2 regions of the Paraburkholderia sp. J67 genome follow, and region 2 is predicted to be linked to the other one. Evidence: riboswitches for the same ligand, from Rfam matches in the RefSeq annotation. Region 2 holds a riboswitch; the other holds the start of a gene.
The links. A riboswitch is a leader RNA that binds a small molecule or an ion and turns the genes downstream of it on or off. The one in region 2 is predicted to bind glycine.
Positions count from the first base shown of each region.

Region 1: another riboswitch for glycine. It lies ahead of U5782_RS30645 (D-amino acid dehydrogenase); the one in region 2 lies ahead of gcvT (glycine cleavage system aminomethyltransferase GcvT).

Region 1 covers NZ_CAJMZK010000023.1:64,998-75,962, forward strand. Annotated here, with positions in the region: gene U5782_RS30635 (MFS transporter) at 1-1,052, opposite strand, end outside; gene U5782_RS30640 (LysR family transcriptional regulator) at 1,265-2,188, opposite strand; glycine riboswitch at 2,287-2,377, shown strand; gene U5782_RS30645 (D-amino acid dehydrogenase) at 2,474-3,817, shown strand; gene U5782_RS30650 (metal/formaldehyde-sensitive transcriptional repressor) at 3,992-4,264, shown strand; gene dmeF (CDF family Co(II)/Ni(II) efflux transporter DmeF) at 4,272-5,282, shown strand; gene U5782_RS30660 (DUF1289 domain-containing protein) at 5,286-5,486, shown strand; gene U5782_RS30665 (hypothetical protein) at 5,559-5,924, shown strand; gene U5782_RS30670 (TolC family protein) at 6,098-7,411, shown strand; partial or broken gene U5782_RS30675 (efflux RND transporter periplasmic adaptor subunit) at 7,432-8,694, shown strand; gene U5782_RS30680 (efflux RND transporter permease subunit) at 8,706-10,965, shown strand, end outside.
Region 2 covers NZ_CAJMZK010000004.1:5,499-16,463, forward strand. Annotated here, with positions in the region: gene U5782_RS09590 (oxidoreductase) at 1-1,036, shown strand, start outside; gene U5782_RS09595 (hypothetical protein) at 1,207-1,566, shown strand; glycine riboswitch at 1,803-1,903, shown strand; glycine riboswitch at 1,960-2,092, shown strand; gene gcvT (glycine cleavage system aminomethyltransferase GcvT) at 2,195-3,313, shown strand; gene gcvH (glycine cleavage system protein GcvH) at 3,394-3,774, shown strand; gene gcvP (aminomethyl-transferring glycine dehydrogenase) at 3,853-6,825, shown strand; gene U5782_RS09615 (alginate lyase family protein) at 6,993-8,135, shown strand; gene U5782_RS09620 (L-serine ammonia-lyase) at 8,239-9,627, shown strand; gene U5782_RS09625 (thiamine pyrophosphate-binding protein) at 9,710-10,965, shown strand, end outside.

The DNA.
Region 1 (10,965 bases), on a different contig from region 2:
ATCATCGTGAGCGGCAGACCGGGCCCCGACGAAAGCAGCGTGAAATTGGGTATCACGATCAGCATCGACAACAGGCTGTTGGCGATCAGCAGCGGCTTGCGGCGCGGCAGGCGGTCGGCGAAGCGGCCGAACAGCGGCGCCAGCACGAGCATCGTGAAGCCGGACACGCAGGTCGCCGCGAACGCGGTCACCGAAGGCATGTGCAGCGTGCGCACGAGATACGTAGGCATATAGAAGACGATCACGTACATGGAAGACGTGGAGCTCGTCATGAGGAAGGTGCCGAGCACGAGTGTGCGGGCGTGCTCGCGCAGGACCACACGCACGCCGTTGAATGCCGAGTTGGCCTCGCTCACGTGGGTTTCTTCGAGGTGACGCCGAATATAAAAGCCCACCGGCGCGATCAGCAGGCCGACCAGGAACGGCAGGCGCCAGCCCCATGCCTGCAAGGCGTCGGGTGGTAGCCACGCGGAGACGGCCACGCCGGACAGCGCGCCAAGCAGCGCAGCGCCGCCTTGCGTTGCCGCCTGCCAACTCACCAGGAAGCAGCGACGCGCCTTGCCGCCCGATTCCATTAACAGCGCGGACGCCGCGCCCACTTCACCGCCTGCCGATAGCCCTTGCAGCAAGCGGCCGATCACCACCAGGATCGTTGCGCTCACACCGATGCTGGCATAGCTGGGCGTGAGTGCGATGAGCGCGGTGCCGGCGGTCATGAGCGCGATGGTCAGCGTCAGCGCCGCCTTGCGGCCGCGCCGGTCGGCAAGATTGCCGATCAGAAGCGCGCCGAGCGGCCGCATGAGAAAGCCCACCCCGAACGTCGCGAACGACAGCAATAGCGACGTAAGCGCGCTGCCGGCGGGAAAGAACAGCTTGCCGATCGTCACCGCGAAAAAGCTGTAGAGCGTGAAGTCGTACATTTCGAGGCCGTTGCCAATTGCGGCGGCCACGATGGCGCGACGGGTCGGCGCGCGTCGTGCAGGACTGGCCGAAGCGTCGCTGCGGCTCATGGGCGGCACGACGCTGCTCAGCGTGCGGGGCATTTCGTTCATTGACGTCCCTCTTAACAGATCGTCGCGTGGTGGGCGGCCCGCTCGGGCGGGCGTGGAATCGTTGCGCAAGTCGCTCACGCGAAGCGCGTGGCGCATGCCGTCAAACGGTGAGCCCAGTGTTTGTTGCCAAAATCACCGCGACAAGCGACTGATTTTCAATCGCTTGCCATCTGGTTATAACGGCGCGCCGAAAGAGGATCGGGGCGATGCGTTCAGGGCTTGAGGGCGGGGGCGTTGAGCGGATCGTAGTCGCGCAAGGCATCGACGATCGCATCATGCAGGCGCGACGCCGAGGCTGGCAGCGTATGGCGGTCGCGTGTGACGAGGGAAATAGTGCGCTCGGGCATGGCCTCGTCGAGCTCGAGAAAGTCCATCGTTTCACGCATGAAACGACTGTTGGTCGATTCCGACGACAGCAGGATGAGCGAGTCCATTTGCGAACACATGGCAAGCGCGAGCGACATCGACGAGCATTCGATCACGCGCTCCGGCAGGTCCATGCCATGTTGGGCGAACAGTTGCACGAAAGGCGTGCCCGCATCCTCCAGCGGATCGAGCACGAGCCATTCGGCCTGTTGCAGCGCGGCGAGCGAGCGCTCGGCTCGCAGCGGATGACCCTTGCGCGCGGCCACGAGCGTCGCCATGCCGAGCACCGGCGTGCAGTCGAGCGCGGAGTCCGGTGCGATTTGCTGCGACGTGACCGCAAAGTCGAGCGTGCCTTCGCGCACCTGTTCGAGCAGTTGCATCGGGCGCATTTCCAGCAGGCGCAAATGCACGCGCGGAAAATCACGCCGGAACACCGAGAGACAATCGGCGAGCGGACGCAGCAGCGCGGTCACGGGCGTCAAGCCGATACTGATCTCGCTCAGCGCGTTGCCCTTCATTTCCTCCATATCGTCGCGCGCGCGGCGCACCTGGTCGCTGATGAGCCGCGCATGGCCAACCAGCCGCTGGCCATAAGCGGTGAGTTGCGCGCCCTTGCTGGAACGCACGAACAGCGTGGCCCCCACGTGCGCTTCCAGTTCCTTGAGCGCCTTGCTCAGCGCCGACTGCGTGACGTGCAGCATGCGCGATGCTTCGAGAATGCTGCCGGTCTGGGCAACCGCAACCAGCGCCTTGAGTTGATGCAGTTTCATGATGAATCGCCGTGTGGAACGGGTGAGACTATCGCACAGCGGTTTTTGAAAATCGATTGCCGGTTCCACCGAACGCGGGTTAATCTTGTCGCGTTCCAACACGCTGCATGGGAGAGATCGTCCTACCTGGACGACGCCGACGGAGCAACCGCCCCGGAAACTCTCAGGCAAAAGGACCATGCAGCCGGAACATCTGGAGAGCGGCGCACCGCCATGGTGGCGCCCACCGAAGGGGAACCCTGCGCGCCGTAAGCGCGTGGGCGAAACTCTCAGGTACATGGACAGATGGGGCATCGGCGCCGGTTGAAATCGGCCGGCGATGATCACTCCCATCTGGACACTGTCATGTCACGAATTGCCGTTATCGGCGCCGGTATTACCGGCGTCACCACCGCCTATGCGCTCGCCCGGCGCGGCCACCAGGTCACCGTCTTCGAGCGCCACCGTTACGCGGCGATGGAAACCTCGTTCGCCAATGGCGGCCAGCTTTCCGCCAGCAATGCGGAGGTCTGGAACAGCCGCGCCACGGTGCTCAAAGGCCTGCGCTGGATGTTCCGGCGCGACGCGCCGTTGCTCATGAATCCGCGCCCCAACTGGCACAAATACAGCTGGATTGGCGAGTTCCTGCGGCAGATCCCGAACTATCGTGAGAATACGATTGAAACGGTGCGCCTGGCGATCGCCGCGCGCGAGCATCTGTTCTCGATCGCGCAACGCGAATCGATCGACTTCGATCACGAGCAACGCGGTATTTTGCACTTCTACGCAACGCGCAAGGAGTTCGATGCGGCGACGAAAGTCAATGCGCTGCTGCGCGAAGGCGGGCTCGACCGGCGCGCCGTCACACCCGACGAAATCCGCGCCATCGAGCCCACGCTCCAGGGCGACTTCTTCGGCGGCTTCTTTACCGAATCGGATTCGACCGGCGACATTCACAAATTCACGCGAGGACTTGCGCGTGCCTGCGAACGGATGGGCGTGACGTTTCAGTACGACACGACGGTGCAGGCAATCGCAGATATGGCGGGTGACAGGGTCTGGATCGACACGCTATGCGATGGCCTGCCCGCCAGCACGACGTTCGATCGCGTCGTGATCTGCGCGGGCGTCGGCAGCCGCGCGCTCGCCGCGCATGTGGGCGACCACGTCAACGTGTATCCGGTGAAGGGCTATTCGATTACCGTGTGCCTCGACGGCGCCGCGAGCCGCGAGGCCGCCCCGTGGGTCAGCCTGCTCGACGACGCGGCGAAAATCGTCACGAGCCGCCTGGGCGCGGATCGCTTCCGCATTGCGGGCACAGCGGAACTCAACGGCGTCAACCGCGATATTCGCTCCGACCGCATCGAGCCGCTCGTGCGCTGGGCGCGCGACTATTTCCCGTCGATGTCGACGGCGCGCGTGATTCCGTGGACGGGATTGCGCCCCATGCTGCCCGCCATGTTGCCGAAGGTCGGACGCGGACGGCGCCGCAACGTGTTCTACAACACGGGGCACGGCCATCTCGGCTGGACGCTCTCGGCGGCCACGGCGCAAGCGGTCGCCGACCTCGTGAGTGAAGACCTCGAAGCCACGCGTGCCCGCGCGGTCGGCCCATCGGCCAGCGCCGTCACGTCGGGCGTTATGCGCTAACGCCGCATCCGCAAGGTGCAGCCTATGTCCGGCTGCACCTGCCTTCTGCCTGAGCCCCCCACCCTGCGCGCGGACACGACTTCCCGCGCGTGTCCCCAATTTTCTCGCGCACTCAGTAGTATACCCCCCCACCCTATTGATGCTAGACTGCGTCCCGTCAACGAGAGGACACAGATGAGCCATACGATCCGGGAAAAACAGAAGCTGCTGAACCGCATCCGCCGAATCAAGGGGCAGGTCGAAGCGATCGAGCGCGCGCTCGAAGACGAGCGCGGCTGTATGGAAATCCTGCAACAGGTCACCAGTTGCCGCGGCGCGATGAACGGTCTGCTGGCCGTCGTGCTGGAGGACCACATCCGCACTCATCTGGTCGATGCCGAGCCCGACGACGAGCATGGCAGCGGCACCGAGCAACTGATCGAAGTCGTGCACAGCTATTTCAAGTGAGAGCAACATGAGCCGGTTTGAGGACGCCGCCTTCGGGGCGGGACACGACCATATCTTCCTGGGCGCCGCCCACGAGGACAACGAACGCAGGACCTGGATGGTCATTGCGCTATGCAGCGCCATGATGGTGGCCGAGATTGTCGGCGGCAGCCTGTTCGGTTCGCTGGCGCTGGTGGCCGACGGCCTGCATATGTCCACGCACGCGGGGGCCATGCTGATCGCGGCGCTGGCCTACACGTATGCGCGCCGCCACGCGAGCGATAGCCGCTTCGTGTTCGGCACGGGCAAGCTTGGCGATCTCGCGGGATTCACGAGCGCGATCGTGCTCGCGATGATCGCGCTGCTGATCGGCTATGAGGCCGTCTCGCGCTTTTTCTCGCCGGTGCGGATCCACTTCGGTCAGGCGATTCCCATCGCCGTACTGGGTCTGCTCGTCAATCTGGCCAGCATCTGGCTGCTGAGCGGCGATCATCATGGGCACTCCCATGGCCATTCGCACGGTCATTCACATGGCCATAGCCACGGTCACGATCATGACCATGATCACGGCGACGAACACGATCATGGCGATGAAGCGCAACTGCACCGGGACCACAACATCCGCTCGGCGTACATCCATGTGATTGCGGACGCAGCCGTCTCCGTGCTGGCGATCATTGGCCTGCTGCTCGCACGCGCTTTCGGCTGGTTGTGGATGGACCCGCTCGCCGGCGTGATTGGCGCACTCGTGATTGCGAACTGGTCGTGGGGCCTCATGCGCGATACCGGCGGCATTCTGTTGGACATGAACGCCGACCGCCGCATGGCCGATAACGTGCGCCACGTCATCGAGGATAACGGCGACACCGTGCTCGACCTTCATGTATGGCGTATCGGCCCGGGCCATATGAGTGCGGTCGTGTCGGTCGGCACGCGCGACGCCCAGCGCAAGCCCAGCTTCTATCACGCGGCGCTCAAGCGCTTCGAGGGACTCTCGCACGTGACCGTCGAAGTCAATCCCGCCGTCGCTGGCGTCTGAGTCATGGCCGTCAAGTCTCCCTGTATCGACCTATGCGCGTTCGACGGCAAAACCGGGTTCTGTACCGGCTGCTATCGAACGCGAGAAGAAGCGCGCGGCTGGAAAAAGATGACCGATCATCGTCGGCATCAAATCATCAATGAGCGGTCGCGCCGTGAAGCCAAGGTGAATCCCGAGGCGCCTCAAGCACGCAAGCAGAACTAAAGGTATCGGCGAACGCGCACAATCAGCGTCACGTTGAAAAAACCGGCAATGCCTGCGCTATACTCGCGGTCAATGAAATTCATCCGGACCCTTCTCGTTCTGCTGCTGTGCGCGATGCTGCCCCTCTCGGGGCTGGCAGCCAGCGGCCTGAGCGGGCCATGTCCGATACAGGCTACGGTCTCGTCGGCCGCCGACGCCGACATGCAAGGCATGCCGGGTTGCGAGACGATGAAGTCTGCGCCTACCGACCACGGTAAATCCGGCGGCACGCTCTGCAAGATGACGGCCCAGTGCCAGGCCGGCAGTCTCTACCATCCCGTTTCCCTCCCCGTTCTGACGCGTCCTGCCGGGCGCGTCATCGAACTGCACTTCCACTACGCGCAAGCCTGTCCCGGCCGCGGCCCAGACGGGCTGTGGCGACCGCCGCGCGCGCTCTGACTCCGCTCATCCGGTACACCGCCTGAACGTCGATCTGGACGCTAATCCGGACGCTCATCTGGACGTTTAGCGCGGTGATGTCGTCCCGATCCGGGACGTGAGCCCCCTTGTCGATTCGTATGCCACATGAGCGTCATGTCGGCAGGCGCGGGCTCGACCCAACGGAGTTCATCATGCATTTAGCCAATGCCTTGCCGGCGCGCCGGCAGGGTGGACTGCGGCTGCGCGCGCTCGCCCTCGCGCTGACGCTGGCGTTCGCCTGCAGCCTCGCCGCTCACGCACAAAATGTGGACGAGGCCGCCCCCTGGACACTCGAAGCCGCGCTGCAAAGCGCCGCCCAGCGCAACACATCGATCCAGGCCGCCCAGGCATCCGTCGATGCCAGCGCCGAATCGGTCGTGAGCGCGGGGCAGCTACCCAATCCCAAACTCTCGGCGGGCATCGACGCCTTGCCGGTCAACGGCGACCAGGCATTCACCATCGGCCAGAACATCCTGACGATGCGCCGCATCGGCATCGAGCAGGAATGGGTGTCGCCGCACAAGCGCGCATTGCAGAGCGATCTGGCGGGCAGAATGGCCGAGCGCGAGCAGACCGGCTATCTAACGCAGCTTGCCAGCGTGCGCGAGCGCACGGCCAGCGCATGGCTCAACGCGGCGTATGCAAAGCGTGCCGTGGCGTTGCGCGCGGCGCTGCTCGATCACATGAACCACGAGCTTGCCGCCACCGAAGCCTCGTATCGCGGCGCGAAAGCGACGGCCGCCGATGTCACCCAGGCGAAGCTGATGCTCGCCCAGGCCAGCGACGACCGGCTCAAGGCGCGCCAGGTGTTGCAGACGGCGCTCATCGATCTGTCGCGCTGGACCGCCGCGAGCGTGACCGACATCACGGGCGAGCCGCCCGCGCCGGAGTCCACGGTCGCAGCATTGCCCGCGGATCAGTTGCGCAGCGTCGAACCCGCCCTGATCGCAGCGGCAGCCGATATCCACGTTGCCGATGCCGATGTGGCGGTCGCTTCGAGCCGTCGGAGTCCTAACTGGACCTGGAACGTCTCGTACCTGCAAGGCGGGGCGAATTCGCGCTTCGTTTCGGTGGGCGTGAGCATTCCGCTGCCGATCCACCGCGCAAACGTCGAAGACCGCGACGTCTCGGGCAAGGCCGATCTCGCCACGCGCGCGAGGCTGAGCTACGAGGACACGCAGCGCCAGATCGAAGCCGATATCCAGACGCTCGCGACGACGCTCGCAAGCGGCCGTGAGCGCCTGGCGGCTTTGCAGACCGCGCTCGTCCCCGCCGCCGATGCGCGCGTGGATCTGGCCGTCGCGGCTTATCGCGCGGGCACGGGCTCGCTCGCCGAGACCTTCGCCGCCCGCCGCGCCCAGCTCGACGCGCAGCTTCAGGTGCTCGACCTGCAACGCGAGGTCTCGCTCACCTGGGCCCAGCTCGAATATCAGGTCGTGCCGCCCGCGCTTGCCGTCAATCCGTGAGAACTGCCGTGAGAACCGACATGAAACTCAAACCCCTTGTTCTGGCAGCGGCGGCGCTCGCCGCTGGCGCGGCCCTGCTCGGCGCCGGCTATGTGGCCGGTGCTCGCCATGCACCGACCGCCACCGTCGTCCCGGCGTCCTCTACCTTTACCTCGACCTCAAGCGATCGCATCGACCCGAAAACCGGCCGCAAGGTGCTGTACTGGCACGACCCGATGGTGCCGAACCAGCATTTCGACAAACCCGGCAAATCGCCCTTCATGGACATGCAGTTACAGCCTGTGTACGCCGACGAAGGCGGTGCGGACGGCATCAAGGTCGCCGCTTCCTTGCAGCAGAATCTCGGCATCCGCTACGCGACGGTGCGCCGCGTGAGCGTTGCCGATGGCTTCGATGCGATCGGCACGACGCAATTCGACGAATCGAGCGCCGATGTCGTGCAGTCGCGCGTGACGGGCTATATCGACCGCCTGTACGCGAGCGCGCCACTACAGCGCATTGCCCGAGGCGCGCCCATCGCCTCGCTCTATGTGCCGGACTGGCTCGCGCCACAGGAAGAGTATCTTGCGTTGCGACGCAGCGGCATGGATCCCGCGCTGCTCGGCGCGGCACGCGCCCGCATGAAGGCGCTGTCGATTCCCGATGCACTGGTCGCCGCGCTCGATCGCACCGGCCAGGTTCAGACGCACTTGACGCTCACCGCGGCCGAATCGGGCGTCGTGAGCGAGTTGAACGTGCGCGATGGTGCGATGGTGACGCCGGGTCAGACCGTCGCGAAGATCACGGGTCTCGCGAAGCTCTGGCTGCTCGTCGAGATACCTGAATCGCTGGCCTTGCAGGCACGGCCCGGCATGCATGTCGACGCCACCTTCGCGGCCGAACCTTCGCGGCACTTCGGCGGGCGCATCCGCGAAATTCTTCCCGGCATCAGCACGGACAGCCGCACGCTTCAGGCGCGCCTGGAGCTCGACAATGCCAGCGGAGCGCTCACGCCCGGCATGCTCATGCGCGTACGCGTGAGTGCAGCTACGGCTGCTGCGCAACTGGTCGTGCCGTCCGAGGCCGTCATCACAACCGGCAAGCGCTCGCTCGTCATCGTGCGCAACGGCAATGGCAGCATGCAGCCGGTCGAGGTCGTGACCGGACGCGACACCGGCAGCGATACGGTGATTACATCGGGATTAACCGAGGGCCAACAGGTGGTGGCATCGGGCCAGTTCCTGATCGACTCGGAGGCGAGCCTGAAATCGGTGTTGCCGCGGCTCGAAGGGAGCGAAACCGCAGGAGTCCAGCCATGATCGCGCGCGTCATTCGCTGGTCGATCCATCAACGCTTTCTGGTCCTGCTGGCGACCTTGCTGGTTGCGGCATGGGGCGTGTATTCGGTGCGTCAGACGCCCCTGGACGCTCTACCCGACCTTTCGGATACCCAGGTAATCGTCAAAGCCTCGTATCCAGGCAAGGCGCCCCAGATCGTCGAGGACCAGGTAACGTATCCGCTCACCACCACCCTGCTCGGCGTGCCGGGCGCGACGACGATCCGTGCTTACTCGTCGTTCGGCGACGCTTTCGTCTACGTGCTGTTCGACGACAAGACGGATCAGTATTGGGCGCGCTCGCGCGTGCTCGAATACCTGAACCAGGTCCAGAGCCGCCTGCCGCCCGGCGCGAGCGTCTCGCTCGGACCCGATGCCACCGGCGTGGGCTGGGTCTACGAGTACGCGCTCGTGGACCGCACCGGCCAACACGATCTCGGGCAGCTGCGCGCGCTCAATGACTGGTTCCTGAAGTTCGAGTTGAAAGCCGTGCCCAACGTGTCCGAGGTGGCCAGCATCGGCGGCATGGTGCAGCAGTATCAGGTCGTGCTCGACCCCGACCGCTTGCGCGCCTATGGCATCACGGCTGATGCCGTGACGGACGCCATTCGCAAAGCCAACCAGGAATCGGGTGGCTCCGTGGTCGAACTCGCCGAATCGGAATACATGGTGCGTTCGTCGGGCTATCTGCGCACCCTCGACGATTTCCGCCATATCGTGCTGCGCGCGAACACGGCGGGCACGCCGGTCCTGCTGGGCGATGTCGCGCGCATCCAGATCGGGCCGCAGATGCGACGCGGCATTGCGGAACTGAATGGTCAGGGCGAAGTGGCCGGCGGTGTGATCGTGATGCGCTCGGGCAAGAACGCGCTGACGACAATCGAAGCCGTAAAGGACAAGCTCGCCGCCTTGAAGCGGTCCTTGCCGCCCGGCGTGGAGATCGTCACGACCTACGACCGCTCGCAGTTGATCGAGCGCGCCGTCGGCAATCTCAAGGACAAGCTGATCGAGGAGTTCATCGTCGTCGGCATCGTCTGCGCGTTGTTCCTGTTTCATCTGCGCAGCGCCTTTGTCGCGATCCTGTCGCTGCCGCTGGGCGTGCTCGCGGCCTTTATCGTGATGCGCTACCAGGGCGTGAACGCCAACCTGATGTCGCTCGGCGGCATTGCAATTGCGATCGGCGCGATGATCGATGCGGCGATTGTCATGATCGAGAACGCGCACAAGCATCTGGAAGCGTTCGAGCGCGCGCATCCCGGCGAGCCGATCGCGCCCGCGCAGCGCTGGGAGCTGATCGCGCAATCGGCGGCGGAGGTAGGACCTGCGCTCTTCTTCTCGCTATTGATCATCACGCTGTCGTTCATCCCGGTTTTCTCGCTCGAAGGTCAGGAGGGCAAACTGTTCTCGCCGCTCGCGTTCACGAAGACCTACACGATTGCGGCCGCTGCGGGCTTGTCGGTGACGCTGGTGCCCGTGCTGATGGGCTACCTGATTCGCGGGCGCATTCCGCACGAAGCGGCCAATCCGATCAACCGGGTGCTCGTGCGCGTCTACCGGCCACTGCTGGAGGCGACGTTGCGCCGCCCGTGGGTCGTGATCGGCATGGCCGTCGTGGCGCTCGCATTGACGGCGATCCCCGTGTCGCGACTAGGCGAGGAATTCATGCCGGCGATCGACGAAGGCGACCTGCTCTACATGCCGACCGCGCTGCCCGGCATCTCCGCCGACAAGGCCGCCGAACTGCTGCAGCAAACCGACCGGCTGATCAGGACGGTGCCCGAAGTCGCCACGGTATTCGGCAAATCGGGGCGCGCGGACAGCGCCACCGATCCCGCGCCGCTCGAAATGTTCGAGACCACGATCCAGTTCAAGCCACGCAGCCAGTGGCGCGCGGGCATGACGCCGCAGAAGCTGATCGACGAACTCGATGCGCGCGTGAAGGTGCCGGGCCTCTCGAACGTCTGGGTCCCGCCAATCCGCAATCGGCTCGACATGCTCTCGACCGGTATCAAAACGCCGGTGGGCGTGAAGATTTCGGGCCCGGATCTCGATGGCATCGACCGCGTCGCGGCGCAGATCGAGGCGGCGGTCAAGACGGTGCCCGGCGTCACTTCGGCACTGGCGGAACGCCTGAATGGCGGGCATTACATCGACGTGGACATCGACCGCCTCGCGGCAGCGCGTTATGGGCTGTCCGTGGCGGATATCCAGTCGGTCGTGTCGTCGGCGGTCGGCGGCG
Region 2 (10,965 bases):
GCAAATCGGCCTGATGGGCTACGGCTTCGCCGGCCAGACCTTCCATGCACCCGTGATCGCCTATAGCGGCGCGGCCACGCTCGCCGCCATCGCCACGAGCCAGGCCGAGCGTGCGCAAGCCGATTACCCCGACGCCGCGATCGTGCCCGATATCGACGCGCTGCTCGCGCTCGACGCCATCGAATGCGTGGTGATCGCCACGCCCAACGACACGCACTACGAACTCGCGCGCCGCACGCTCGAGCGCGGCAAGCACGTGCTCGTCGACAAGCCGGTCACGCTCACGGCCGAAGAAGCGCGCACGCTCGCGGACATCGCGAAGCAACGCGGCCTCGTGTTCGCGCCCTTCCACAATCGCCGCTGGGACGGCGACTTCCTCACCGTCAAACAGCTGATCGCGAACGGGGAACTGGGCCGCGTCACGCACTACGAATCGCACTTCGACCGCTTTCGCCCGCTGGTGCGCCAGCGCTGGCGCGAGGACGCCACGCGCGGCGGCGGCCTGCTCTTCGATCTCGGGCCGCATCTGATCGACCAGACGCTCGCGCTCTTCGGCGCGCCCGAATCGGTCACGGCCTTCGTCCATACTCGCCGCGACAACGCGAGCGCGCCCGACTACGCGCACCTCGTGCTGCGCTACGACGGGCTCGACGCCGTGCTGCACGCGAGTGCGCTGGCCGCGTACGCGCCGCGCTTCGCGATCCACGGCACGCGTGGCAGCTATCTGAAGAATGGCCTCGACACTCAGGAGGACCAGTTGAAAGCGGGGCTGCGTCCCGGCCAGCCGGGTTTCGGCGACGGCAACGAGGCTGGCCGGCTGCACACGCTGAATGACGACGGCCAGGAGAGCGAGCGCGAGGTGCCCAACGCGGCGGGCAATTACGCCGATCTGTACCGCGCACTGGCGGCGGCGATCCACGAGGGCAAGCCGTTCCCGGTGAGCCCGCAGGACGCCATCGACGTGATGACGATCGTCGAACTGGCGATGCGCAGCGCGAAGGAAGGCCGCGCGATTCCGTTCGCGCGGGTGGCGTAAGCCAGAAGGAGGCGCACGGCGCGCTGCCTTGCATTCGTCCGACGCCTCTGAAAGGTCCATACAAACGGTTACATCTGCACGGCGTCGCGCGGTCATCGCACCGCGCGCGCGAGACGTTTGCCGACATACGACGCCAAAAAGAGCGATAACGACTAAAAGGAGAGTCGCGAATGACCCGTTTGAACCGTGCCTTCCGTTTTGCCGCCGCTGGCGCGCTTGTCTCGACGCTCGCCGCGTGCGTCGTCAACCAGCAGCCTGCACCGCGTCCCGGCCCGAATCCGCATGAAGTCGCCGTGGACCGTCTGCATCAGATCGACGGCCGCATCGACAACCTGAGCCGCCGCATCGACGCCCGCGTGAATCAGGGCTACTACCCGCCGCCCCAGGGCGGCGCGCTGCATCACCGTCTCGACACGATCCGTGGCGAGGCGCACGACATGGCCGCACAGCACGGCGGCGGCATTTCCGCCGACGAGCAACACGTGCTGAATCAGGAACTCGATACGGCGGCGCACGCCATCGGCGAGTAATCCGCCTCATCGCGCCATGCGATACACGGGCCGCCTCGCGCGGCCCGTTTTTATTTCCGCCAGACGAAGCCAATGCGGGCCAGAACCCGCGTGAAATTTCACCCGCCCGCGCAACCCTCCCGCCAGCCGCGCGAGCCATGCACGACGTCCTTTTCCGCCCCGCGCAATCGACTTCCAACGCCGCTCCAGCCCAATTTTTCCGCATTGACACAGCCCCGCGGCGTCGCGCACAATCGCTGCGCGCGTCGGGAGAGCGCGTTGCCGGTGTTTCAGGACACAGGTGGCGCCGCCGAAGGGGCAACCCACAAACTCTCAGGCAAAAGGACCGTGCGCGCCGGACCGCTGAATCGCCTGCTTCGTGCTCACGCGCGCGGCAACGCAATCGGCACTCAGGTCCGCAACTCTGGAGAGCGGCAGTAGGACGGCGGCGCGGATCGTAACGCACCCGGACGTTCAGGCTGCCCACCGAAGGGGCGCGCGTCTTCCAAGGCGCAATCTCTCAGGTATCGAGGACAGAGGGGCCATGCAGGAAACGACCACGGGCATTGTGCCGGCGGCGTTTCCTGCATGGCCTTTTTCGTTTTCGCGCGAAAACTTCGCACGAAACCTCGCGACCGCCTGAGGCCCCATGACCGAACTCAAACGCACCCCGCTGAACGATACGCACCGCGCGCTCAATGCCCGCATGGTCGACTTCGGCGGCTGGGACATGCCCGTCAACTACGGTTCGCAGATCGACGAACATCGCGCCGTGCGCACCGACGCCGGCATGTTCGACGTCTCGCACATGTGCGTCGTGGACTTCGCGGGCGCCAAGGCGCGCGAGTTCTTCGCCCGCGCGCTCGCCAACAACGTCGCCAAGCTGACGACGCCGGGCAAGGCGCTCTACTCGTGCATGCTCAACCCGGAAGGCGGCGTGATCGACGACCTGATCGTCTATTACTTCGCCGACGATGTGTTCCGCACCGTCGTCAACGCGGGCACGGCCGAAAAAGACATCGCCTGGTTCGAGAAGCTCAACGCCGAAGGCGGCTTCGGCCTCACCATCACGCCGCGCCGCGATCTGGCGATCGTCGCCGTGCAGGGTCCGAACGCCCGCGAAAAAGTCTGGCAAGTCGCGCCCTCCTCGCGCAGCGCCACCGAACTCCTCAAGCCCTTCAATGCCGCGATGATCGAAGCCACGCCGTTCGGCGAGCTGATGATCGCGCGCACCGGCTACACCGGCGAAGACGGCTTCGAAATCGCCGTGCCGGCCGCCGCCGTCTGCGAACTCTGGAATGCGCTCGAACGCCAGGGCGTGAAGCCCAGCGGTCTGGGCGCGCGCGACACGTTGCGTCTCGAAGCTGGCATGAACCTCTACGGCCAGGACATGGACGAAGGCGTCTCGCCGCTCGACGCGGGCCTCGCCTGGACCGTCGACATGAAGGAGCCGCGCGACTTCGTCGGCCGCGCCGCGCTGGAAGCGAACGGCACGCGCTCGACCTTCGTCGGCCTGATCCTGCAAAAGGAAAACGGCAAGGCTGGCGGCGTGCTGCGCGCCCATCAGAAGGTGCTCACGCCGCACGGCGAAGGCGAGATCACGAGCGGTACGTTCTCCCCGACGATGCAGGAATCCATCGCCTTCGCGCGCGTGCCCGTGGGCGTGCAACCGGGCGACCTCGTGCAGGTGCAGATCCGTGACAAGGCCCTTCCCGCAAGCGTGGTAAAACTGCCGTTCGTGCGCAACGGCAAGGTGCTGGTCGCCTGATCCTGCGAGTGTTCGCAGGGTTCGCGCCGCGCACGCCTCCCCCTTTTCAAGCCATAAGCAAACCACGCATTGGAGCAACCATGAGCATCCCGGCCGATCTGAAATACACCGAATCGCACGAGTGGATCCGCACCGAAGCCGACGGCACCCTGACCGTCGGCATCACCGATCACGCACAGGAAGCGCTGGGCGACATCGTCTTCCTGGAACTGCCGGAAGCCGGTCGCAAGGTCGCTGCGGGCGACGCGATCGCCGTGATCGAGTCGGTCAAGGCCGCCTCGGACATCTACGCGCCGGTCGCGGGCGAGATCGTCGCCGCGAACACCGACCTCGTCGACACGCCCGACGAAGTCAACACCGAGCCGTATGAATCGTGGCTCTTCAAGATCAAGCCCGCCGCAGACGCCAAGCTCGACGCGCTGATCGACGCCGCCGCCTACGAAAAGGCCATCGGCGCTTAATCCCAGCAACCGCAACGGCGCGGCGGCGGCATCCGGCCTTTTGATAGCCCGATGCCACCCGCGCCGGCAGGAAACCTCATGAAGCTCGAACACCCGGATCGTCTGATGAACACCTCGCCCTCGGCTATTTCGCTCGCGGCGCTCGAAGCCCACGACGCCTTCGCCGCCCGTCACATCGGCCCCGATTCGGCCGACCAGCAGGCGATGCTCGATGCGCTCGGCTTCGCCTCGCGCGCCGCGCTGATGGACGCGGTGATTCCGGCGCAGATCCGCCGCAAGGAAACGCTGCCGCTCGGCCCCTTCGCGCAACCGCGCTCGGAAGCCGAAGCGATCGCCGCCCTGCGCGCGCTCGCCGACAAGAACCAGGTGTTCCGCTCGTACATCGGGCAGGGCTACTACGACACGCATACGCCGGCCGTCATCCTGCGCAACGTGCTCGAAAACCCGGCGTGGTACACGGCCTACACGCCGTACCAGCCGGAAATCTCGCAGGGCCGCCTCGAAGCCCTGCTCAACTATCAACAGATGATCGTGGACCTCACGGGTCTCGCGATCTCGAACGCGTCGCTGCTCGACGAAGCCACCGCCGCCGCCGAAGCCATGACGCTCGTGCAGCGCGTGGGCAAGTCGAAGTCGAACGTGTTCTACATCGCCGACGACGTGCTGCCGCAGACCATCGAAGTGGTCAAGACGCGCGCGAAGCCGATCGGCATCGAAGTGAAGGTCGGTCCCGCCGCTGACGCCGCTCAAGCGGGCGCGTTCGGCGTGCTGCTGCAATATCCGGGTGTGAACGGCGATGTGCGCGATTACCGCGAACTCGCTACCGCAGTTCACGCTACGGGCGGCGCGGTGATCGCCGCCGCCGACCTGCTCGCGCTCACGCTGCTCACGCCGCCGGGCGACTGGGGCGCCGATGTTGCCGTGGGCAACTCGCAGCGCTTTGGCGTGCCGATGGGCTTTGGCGGCCCGCACGCCGCCTACCTCGCGGTGAAGGACGAATTCAAGCGCCAGATGCCGGGCCGTCTCGTCGGCGTGACCGTCGACGCGCAAGGCAACCCGGCGCTGCGTCTCGCGCTGCAAACGCGCGAACAGCATATCCGCCGCGAAAAGGCGACCTCGAACGTCTGCACGGCGCAGGCGCTGCTCGCGATCATGGCGAGCATGTACGCGGTCTACCACGGCCCGCAGGGTCTCAAGCGCATCGCGCAGCGCGTGAACCGCGTCGCGACGATCCTGGCTGCGGGCGCGAAGCAACTCGGCTACACGCTCGTCAATGCAGCGTTCTTCGACACGCTCACCTTCGAAGCCGGCCCGCGCGCCCAGGCGCTGCTCGACGCCGCGCTCGCACGCGGCATGAACCTGCGCCGCGTGAGCGAAACGCGCGTGGGTGTGTCCGTCGACGAAACCACGACGCGCGCCGATCTGGCCGACCTGCTCGCCGTGTTCGCGCAAGGCGCGTTCGCAGGCGAGGTGCCGTCGGTCGATGCGCTCGACGCCGAACTCGCCGCCAGCAACGCCGTGTCGTACCCGGCGTCGCTCGCACGCGAAAGCGCCTACCTCACGCATCCGGTCTTCAACCGTCACCATTCGGAAACCGAAATGCTGCGCTATCTGCGTAGCCTCTCGGACAAGGATCTCGCGCTCGACCGCTCGATGATCCCGCTCGGCTCGTGCACGATGAAGCTCAACGCGACCTCGGAAATGCTGCCGGTGACGTGGCCCGAATTCGGCCGCATCCACCCGTTCGCACCCGCCGAGCAAACCGTCGGCTATCGCGAGATGGTCGATCAGCTCGAACAGATGCTCGTGGCCGCAACCGGCTACGCCGCCGTCTCGCTGCAACCGAACGCCGGCTCGCAGGGCGAGTACGCGGGTCTGCTGATCATCCAGGCGTACCACGCGTCGCGTGGCGAAGCCGATCGCAACGTCTGCCTGATTCCCGCTTCGGCGCACGGCACGAACCCGGCGTCGGCGCAGATGGCCGGTATGCAGGTTGTCGTCGTGGCCTGCGACGCGCAAGGCAACGTCGATCTCGTCGATCTCAAGGCCAAGGCCGAACAGCACGCAGCGAAGCTGGCGGCGATCATGATCACGTACCCGTCGACGCACGGCGTGTTCGAGCAGAACGTGCGCGAAGTCTGCGACATCGTGCATACGCACGGCGGCCAGGTGTACGTGGACGGCGCGAACATGAACGCGATGGTGGGTCTGGCAGCGCCGGGCCAGTTCGGCGGCGACGTTTCGCACCTGAACCTGCACAAGACCTTCTGCATTCCGCACGGCGGTGGCGGCCCGGGCGTCGGTCCGGTCGCGGTGGGCGCGCACCTCGCGCAGTTCCTGCCGAACCAGCTTTCGTCGGGCTACAAGCGTGACGATCACGGCATCGGCGCGGTGAGCGCAGCGCCTTACGGCTCCGCCTCGATCCTGCCGATCTCGTGGATGTACATCGCCATGATGGGCGCGGAGAACCTCACCGCCGCCACGGAAACCGCGATCCTCAATGCGAACTACGTCGCGAACAAGCTCGCGCCGCATTTCCCGGTGCTCTACAGCGGCCCGGGCGGCCTGGTCGCGCACGAGTGCATTCTGGATCTGCGCCCCATCAAGGATGCGAGCGGCATCACCGTGGACGACGTCGCCAAGCGTCTGATGGACTACGGCTTCCACGCGCCGACCATGAGCTTCCCGGTGCCGGGCACGCTGATGGTCGAGCCGACCGAGTCGGAGTCGAAGGAGGAGCTGGACCGCTTCATCGACGCGATGGTTGCAATCCGTGAAGAAATTCGCGCCGTCGAGGAAGGCCGCGCGGACAAGGAAGACAACCCGCTGCGCCACGCGCCGCACACGGCTGCGGTCGTGATCGCCGATGACTGGAAGCGCGCCTATCCGCGTGAACAGGCGGCGTATCCGCTGACTTCGCTCGTCGCGCGCAAGTACTGGCCGCCGGTCGGCCGCGCGGACAACGTCTATGGCGACCGCAATCTGTTCTGCTCGTGCGTGCCCGTCGGCGAATATGCCGACGATCAGGCCGACCAGACCGCGGGCGAGTAACACGCGCCCCTTCGCGCCCGCCATCCGGCCCCGCTGCGAGGCGTTCGAGCCGCCGCGTGCCCCGTTCGGGGCCGCGGCGGCTTTTACGCAACGCACATTTGCCGCCGCAAACACCCGCCAAACCGTTAACATCACACACCTGTCAGCCTTGAACCAGGGAGTCGCGCATGGCGCGGAAGGTGGGAACGGCCTTTGCCGGGCATGCTCCGGCAGCAATTCAGGCCCACGGCCGGCGCGCACGCGTCGCGGCCTGTCTCGTGAGCATGGGCCTCGTGGTCCTGAGCGCGGCGCAACCGGCGCGCGCGGCGATGAACTTCTGTGCAGCGCCCGCGCTGCAGACGAGCGAGCGCACCAATGCCGATCCGGGCGTGAAAGCGCTCGTGGCCGAGGTGCAGGCGCATGTGAACGACACGCCGCATCCGCTCGCGACGCTGCACACGGAAGGCACGCTGCCGCACGAGGGTATTTACGACCAGAGCGTGGAGGCCGAGAAGGAACTCGACCTGATGCGCAATGCGGCGCTCGCCTGGCGCGCGACCAGCGACGAGCGCTATCTGAAGCTCGTCGATCGCTTCCTGCAGGCCTGGGTCGCGACGTATCAACCGAGCTTCAACCCCATCGACGAAACCCACTTCGAAGGGCTGATCCTCGCCTACGACATGACCGCCAGCGCGCTGCCCGTGAAAACGCGCAACGCCACGATGGTGTTCCTGAACAAGTTCGCCAACGGCTACATCCAGCAGGTGGACGCGCAACCGCGCCCGCTCAAGGGCACCTACGCGAACAACTGGCAGAGCCATCGCGTCAAACTGATTGCGATGATCGCGTTCACGCTCGACAACCGCAAGATGATTGGCGCGGCGCAGCGTCTCTTTATCGAGCATATCGGCGACAACGTTGCGCCCGACGGCTCGACGCTCGACTTCACCGAGCGCGATGCGCTGCATTACGTGACCTACGATTTGCAGCCGCTCGTGACCGCCGCGCTCGCCGCGCGCCGCCACAACCGCAATTGGCTGCCCGAGCGCGCGGCCAACGGCGCGACGCTGGCGGGCGCGCTGGACTGGCTCACGCCCTATGCCACGGGCGAAAAAACGCACGAGGAATTCGTGCATTCGAGCGTGCCGTTCGACGCCAAACGCCGCGAAGCCGGGTTGCCCGGCTACACCGGCGCATGGGACCCGAAGAACGCCGCCGAGCTGTATCACCTTGCAGCGCGTCTGGACGGGCGTTTCACGCCGGTCGCGCTCAAGCTGGCCGCCACGCCACCCGCGTGGCTCGCCGTCTGCCTGCCGTTGCCGGCGCGCTAACCAGCGCGAGAGGGGTTGCAGCGGTGGCGCATGAAATCGATGCCGCGCACCGCACCGTGCGGCATCCCCTGACAACCGACACGATCAAGCAGGAGCAGTACCCATGGCAGTAAGCGTTTTCGATCTCTTCAAGATCGGCATCGGGCCGTCGAGCTCGCACACGGTCGGCCCGATGCGCGCGGCGCTGATGTTCGCCGAAGGACTGGAGCGCGACGGGCTGCTCGCGCCCACCGCCTCGGTGAAGGTCGAGCTGTACGGCTCGCTCGGCGCGACCGGCAAGGGCCACGGCACCGACCGCGGCGTCATGCTCGGCCTGATGGGCGATGCGCCCGATACCGTCGATCCCGACACCATCTCCGAACGCCTCGAAGCCGTGCGCCAGTCGCGCCTGCTCGCGCTGCTCGGCCATCACACGATTCCCTTCGTGATGAAGGAGCACATCGCCTTCTATCGCCAGGCGCTGCCCGAGCATCCGAACGGCATGAAGCTGCGCGCACTCGACGCCACCGGCGCGACGCTGCGCGAGAGCACGTATCTGTCGGTGGGCGGCGGCTTCGTCGTCACGGCGGGCGCGGCCAATACCAAGGTTCTCTCCGCCGTCGAGCAGATGCCGCATCCGTTCCGCAGCGGCGCGGAGCTGCTCGCGCTGTGCGCCGCCACCGGCAAGAGCATCGCGCAGCTGATGCTCGAAAACGAACGCGTCTGGCACACCGACGAGGAAATTCGCACGGGCCTGCTGCGTATCTGGGACGTGATGCAATCGTGCGTATCGCGCGGCTGCGGCATCAACAACCCGGACGCCAACGGCACGCTGCCCGGCCCCTTCGCCGTCAAGCGCCGCGCAGCGCAGCTTTATCGCACCCTCACCGGTAACCCCGAGCGCGCGTTGCAAGACCCGCTCTCGATGATCGACTGGATCAATCTCTACGCGATCGCCGTCAACGAGGAAAACGCCGCGGGCGGCCGTGTCGTCACCGCGCCGACCAACGGCGCGGCCGGCATCATCCCCGCCGTGCTGCACTACTACGTGCGCTTCACGCCCGGCGCGAACGAGCAAGGCGTGATCGACTTCCTGCTCACTGCCGCGGCCATCGGCATTCTCTACAAGCTCAACGCGTCGATCTCGGGCGCGGAAGTGGGCTGCCAGGGCGAAGTGGGCGTGGCCTGCTCGATGGCCGCGGGCGCGCTCGCTGCCGTGCTCGGCGGCACGCCGCTGCAAGTCGAGAACGCTGCCGAAATCGGCATGGAGCACAACCTCGGCCTCACCTGCGATCCGGTTGGCGGCATGGTGCAGATTCCCTGCATCGAGCGCAACGCGATGGCGTCGGTCAAGGCCGTCAACGCCGCGCGCATGGCGCTGCGCGGCGACGGCGAGCATTACGTCTCGCTCGACTCCGTCATCAAGACGATGCGCGAAACCGGCGCCGACATGAAGACGAAGTACAAGGAGACCTCGCGCGGCGGCCTCGCGGTGAATATCGTCGAGTGCTGATGCGGTGACCTGAAGCGCGGCAACACCATATCGAAGCAGGATCGCAAAACCCGATTCAAGACTGAGAGGAGACAGCAACGCCATGCAGCAGTCGAACGAAACCGCTTCCTTGACCAGCACCAGCAGCACCACCGGCGCACGCCTTGTCGTCGATGCGCTCGTCGCCAATGGCGTCGAGCGCGTGTTTTGTGTGCCCGGCGAGAGCTATCTCGCCGTGCTCGATTCGCTCGCGGACGAAACCGCGCGCATCGAGACCATCGTGTGCCGCCACGAAGCCGCAGCGGCCAACATGGCGGAAGCGATCGGCAAGCTCACCGGCAAACCGGGCGTGGCGCTCGTCACGCGCGGGCCGGGCGCGACGCACGCCTCCATCGGCGTGCATACGGCCTTCCAGGACTCCACGCCGATGATCCTGCTGATCGGCCAGGTCGCGCGCGAGCAGATGGACCGCGAGGCGTTCCAGGAGATCGACTACCGGCGCATGTTCGGGCAGATGGCGAAGTGGGTCGCGCAGATCGACGACGCGCGCCGCGTGCCCGAATACCTGAGCCACGCTTTCCATATCGCGACGTCGGGCCGTCCCGGCCCGGTCGTGCTCGCGCTGCCGGAAGACATGCTGAGCGGCGCGATTCCTGCCGCCGAGGCGCAACGCACGCCGCCGGCCGCGCAGCGCGTGCAGGGCTCGCCTTCCGCCGCGCAGATGTTGCGCCTGCGCGAACTGCTCACAGACGCGAAAAAGCCTTTCGTGATCGCGGGCGGCCACGGCTGGACGCCCGAGGCCTGTGCCGACCTGCAACGCTTCATCGAGAACTGGCAATTGCCGATTGGCCTCGCGTTCCGCTTCCAGGACACGCTGAGCAACGATCATCCGAACTACGCGGGCGATGTGGGTCTGGGCATCAATCCGGCGCTCTCGGCACGTATCCGCGAAGCCGACGTGTTGCTCGCGCTCGGGCCGCGCCTGGGCGAGTCCACCACGGGCGGTTATGCGCTCTTCGATATCCCGAAGACGAAACAGACGCTCATTCACGTGCATCAGGGCGCGGAGGAACTCGGCCGCGTCTATGCCGCCGATCTGCCGATCGTCTCGGGTCTCGCCGAAATGGCGGCGCTGCTCGCAGCGCTTCCCGCGCCCGACATGCCCGCGTGGACCGGTGCCGCAACCGAAGCGCACGAGGCCTATCTCGCGTGGCGCACGCCGCGCCCGATGCCCGGCGACGTGCAACTGGGCGAAGTGATGCAGCAATTGCGCGCGCGCCTGCCCGACGACGCGATCGTCACGAACGGCGCCGGCAATTACGCGACCTGGTTGCATCGACATTTCGCGTACCGGCATTT